Regions from separate parts of the Ensifer sp. ENS10 genome, predicted to be linked through region 2. Evidence: predicted binding sites of a transcription regulator. Region 2 holds the regulator's gene; the other holds the start of a gene.
The links. The regulator PhoB, encoded in region 2, activates phosphate uptake and scavenging genes when phosphate is short. The targets are predictions, from matches to a motif close to TGTCATNNANCTGTCAT.
Positions count from the first base shown of each region.

Region 1 (2,202 bases), on a different contig from region 2:
GCGGTGCGGGCCGGCATATTTCGCCGAAAGCGCCTGCTGACGCTCGACGAAGCGGGCGAATTCCGCGTCGGAAAGTCCGCGCTTGGATTTGTAGTAGAGCGTGTACTGGTCCATCGTCTGGAACTGACGCTGGCCTGGCGCATGGTCCATCAGGGAAACGAGCCTGACCTGCGGGTCGTGCCGGAAGTCCTCGTAGTGATCGAGCACGTCGGAGGTCGAGACTTCGCAGCGCAGGTGGATCAGGTGGTCGGCGCGCAGCCGACCTTCTTCCTTGGCCTGCGCCAGGGCATCAGCCATGCTGCGCATCTCGCCCTTCTGGAAGCCGCCGTCTTCGTCGGAACCGAGACGCAGGCAGTCGAAGACCGTTGTGATGCCGGAGGTGACGACCTGCGCGTCATGCGCCTGGATCGCTGCGATCTTCAGCCAGCGCACGCCGGGGCGCGGCGAATAGTGGGCTTCGAGATGGTCGGTGTGCAGCTCGATGAGGCCCGGGATCAGATAATCGCCTTCGAAGTCCTCGCCGCTGGCGACCGTCCCCGCGGAGATATCGGCAATCTTGCCGTCGCGGATCAGCACCGAACCGTCGAGGATACTGTCCTCAAGGACGATGCGGGCGTTGGTCAAAACCTGTTCTTTGCTCATCTCATGCGATCTTTCGTTGGGAGTCGCTGCCGAGCGGCAGCAGGGAGCGGACAATAAAGGGGGCGCCGCGCTCCGGTTCGACGAAGAGCGCGACTGACGTGACGTGAAGCGGTTTGCCGATATGATCGGCAAAGGTGGTTTCGAGCGCCGAGCGCATGACGCCGCCGGTCTCGGCAGGGACCGGTCCAGTCAAAGTCAGATGGAACTGAAATTCTTCGAATACATAGGGATAGCCCCATTCCCTCAGGTAGCGCCTCTGGCGTTCTGGCAAGCTGTCCGGCTTGCGCCGGGCGAAGTCCGCCTCCGACAGGCGCGCGCGGAACGGGTCGAAGCGGTGAACGGCATCTTCGGCCAGATCCTGCAGTTCGGCAGAGGGAGCGGACGGCACCAGGGCAAAAAAAGGACCGAGCTGGTGCAGGACGATTTCAGGGATTTCGAAGGGATCGAGGTCAGCGGCGAAGCATTCGAAGATGCTGAGAAGTTCGTCTTCGTCGCGGCCCTCGGCAAGCTCGAAGGGTGCCTTCAGCGTTCCGTGAAAACCGTAGCGTCGCGGGTCTGCTGTCAGTGTGCGTTGCGTCGCTTCGTCGATCCCGGCGATCGTCGGAAGAGCAAGATCCTGGCCGGTAAAGGCGTCACGGCCAAGCCAACGGGACGCGGTCTGCGACAGCCGGTCGTCCGCCGGCGGCGCGAAGTAGATTGCATAACGCACGGTCTTCACTTTCTTCTAGCGACCGGCCCGCCGGGGAGGCGGGTCGATTGTTTGCGGGATGCGATGCGCAGCTAGCCGATTTCCATGACAACATCATGATGGCGGACGCGCAAATGCTTGGCTGTCGTCAATGTGCCCTGCGACCCATCAGGCGTGAACGGCACGCGTTCGAGATGCTGTCGAAAATAAAGACAACCAGCAAGATCAGAAGCACCATGTAGGCGACATTTTCCCAATCGGAATTGGTGCGCATTGCTTCCCAGAGCTTGAGACCGATACCGCCCGCGCCGACGGCGCCGATGATCGTCGCCGAACGGGTGTTCGATTCCCAGAAATAAAGCGCCTGGCTCGCAAAGACCGGCAACACCTGCGGCAGCACGCCGAAGCGCTGTACGGCAAGCGGCGCAGCACCCACCGACTTGACGCCTTCGCGCTGCTTGTCGTCGATGTTTTCCAGCGCCTCGGAATAGAGCTTCCCGAGCGTGCCGGTGTCGGTGAAGAAGATCGCCGAGATACCGGCAAGCGGTCCGGGGCCGAAGGCGCGGGTAAAAAACAGCGCCCAGATAAACATGTCCACCGATCGCAGGAAGTCGAAGAAGCGCTTGACCAATTGGTTGGTCATGAAGCTCGGCGTAATGTTGCGCGCCGCGAGGAAGCAGAGCGGGAAGGCGATCAGCGATGCAAAGAGTGTGCCGACGAAGGCCATGACGACGGTCTGCAGCAGCTTCGTCCAGACATCCAGATGCTGCCACTCGGCGTTGTAGAGGATGTTGTTCCAGGCAAGCGAAAGGTTCGAGCGGGCCGGATCGATGCGCTTGCCGGATATGATGAGCGAGGCGACCTCGCCGTAG
Region 1 is NZ_JACVAS010000003.1:98,548-100,749, reverse strand. It holds gene IB265_RS13755 (alpha-D-ribose 1-methylphosphonate 5-triphosphate diphosphatase) at 1-642, opposite strand, end outside; gene IB265_RS13750 (DUF1045 domain-containing protein) at 644-1,351, opposite strand; gene phnE (phosphonate ABC transporter, permease protein PhnE) at 1,479-2,202, opposite strand, start outside.
Region 1: the regulator PhoB is predicted to act here: its motif matches at 1,436-1,452, upstream of IB265_RS13750 (DUF1045 domain-containing protein).

Region 2 (2,202 bases):
CCGAGCAAGTTGGGGAAAACTACGAAATCGATTCGGCGTGAATCCCGGGACTCTTGCCACGGAGTCCGACGGTCAGTACGTTAACATTCAATTACTAGACGCATGCGGCGGACCTAGTCACCAAAAGAGTTATCGCGTTTGCAACCTCGGGATTCAACCGGGGTGCGGTGAGGGATTCTGCCATCCCCAACGCTGAGAACGGAGAGTGCAGAAATGAACTGGACTGACGAGCGGGTGGAGAAACTGAAGAAGCTTTGGTCCGAGGGCCTGAGCGCAAGCCAGATCGCGGCACAGCTCGGCGGCGTCAGCCGTAACGCTGTCATCGGCAAGGTTCATCGCCTGAGCCTTCCAGGCCGTGCCAAAGCCGGCGGCAGCACCACTGCGGCGGCCCGCCCGAAGCGGCCGACCTCGGCGCCGCGCGCTCCGAACTACGCCTCGCGCGTTTCGACCCGCACCGTTGCCCGTCCGTCCGGCGCCACCGTTCTCAAGGAAGAGATCGAAGTCGATCTCGTTGCCGAGCAGGATTTCAGCATCCAGACCGACGTGGTCGTGCCGATGTCGCGCCGCCTCGAGCTAACCCAGCTCACGGAACGCACCTGCAAGTGGCCGATCGGCGACCCGCTGAAGGAAGAGTTCCACTTCTGCGGCAACGATTCCCCGGAAGCTTCGCCCTATTGCAGCTTTCATGCGCGGCTTGCCTACCAGCCGTCCGCCGAGCGCCGTCGGATGCGCTAAGGATCCGCACAGGACCAAAACGAAAGGGGCCGATCGGCCCCTTTTTTATTGACTTCTGTTTGCCCTTCTCAGCTTTCGAGCGAGTAGCCGGCGCCGCGCACGGTGCGGATGACATCAGGCATGGTCGAGAAGTTCAGCGCCTTGCGCAGGCGGCCGACATGCACGTCGACGGTCCGCTCGTCGACATAGATGTCGTGGCCCCAGACGCCGTCCAGCAACTGCGAGCGCGAGAAGACACGGCCCGGAGAGGACATCAGGAACTCCAGCAGGCGGAACTCTGTCGGCCCCAGGCGAACTTCGCGGCTGCGGCGATGGACGCGATGGGTTTCCCGGTCGAGCTCGATGTCGCCGCAGCGCAGCAGCGTCGAGAGAACTTCGGGCTTCGCCCGGCGGAGCATCGCCTTGACGCGGGCCATCAGCTCCGGCGTGGAGAAGGGCTTGACCACATAGTCGTCGGCACCGGTCGCCAGACCGCGAACGCGCTCGCTTTCCTCGCCGCGCGCCGTCAGCATGATAATCGGCAGCCGCTCCGTCTCCGGGCGCTGGCGCAACCTACGGCAAAGCTCGATGCCGGAGACGCCAGGCAACATCCAGTCGAGGATCAGAAGGTCGGGCAGGCGTTCCTGTAGCCGGATCTCCGCCTCGTCACCCCTGAGGATCGTATCGACGTCGAAGCCTTCAGCTTCCAGATTGTAACGCAGCAGGACGCTCAGCGCCTCTTCGTCTTCGACCACGGCGATTTTTGGCAACATCAGGTAACGTCTCCTTACCGCGAGCGCCGCGCGGGTCCAGCGGACCGGCCGGCACTCAGACACTCTAAATCTGGAGCACATCCGCCGTTTTCAAAGGCGGGGCGAAAACCGCATGCTTCAGATACAGGAATTCGGGGCCGCGACCGAAGCCGCGACCGGATGATATTCATGGGGCATGCATTGCGAACGGCGCGTTTAACGCCAGAGCGGGATGAGGAAAAGTGTATGCGGTTGTCCCCCGCATCCCGCTCCAACCTTCTAGTCGTTGACCGAGCCCAACGTCGACGTGTTGTCATCCTTCGGGCGCTCGCCCTCCGGCTGGGCACCCGTCGCCATGTAATAGATCGTCTCGGCGATGTTGGTCGCGTGGTCGCCGATACGCTCGATGTTCTTGGCACAGAACAGAAGATGCGTGCAGGGCGTGATGTTGCGCGGATCTTCCATCATGTAGGTGAGCAACTCGCGGAACAGCGAGGTGTAGATCGCGTCGATCTCCTCGTCGCGCTCACGAATGCTGTTGGCCTTTTCCGGCGAACGCGACGCATAGACGTCGAGCACTTCCTTGAGCTGCACCAGAGCGAGCTCGGCGAGGTGCTCGAGACCGCGGGCGAGCTTGCGCGGGATGCCCGAACCGGCAACCGCGATCACGCGTTTGGCAGTGTTCTTGCCGAGGTCGCCGACACGCTCCAGGTCGGAGGCGATGCGGATCGACCCC
Region 2 is NZ_JACVAS010000001.1:464,091-466,292, reverse strand. It holds gene IB265_RS02310 (GcrA family cell cycle regulator) at 214-735, shown strand; gene phoB (phosphate regulon transcriptional regulator PhoB) at 804-1,487, opposite strand; gene phoU (phosphate signaling complex protein PhoU) at 1,746-2,202, opposite strand, start outside.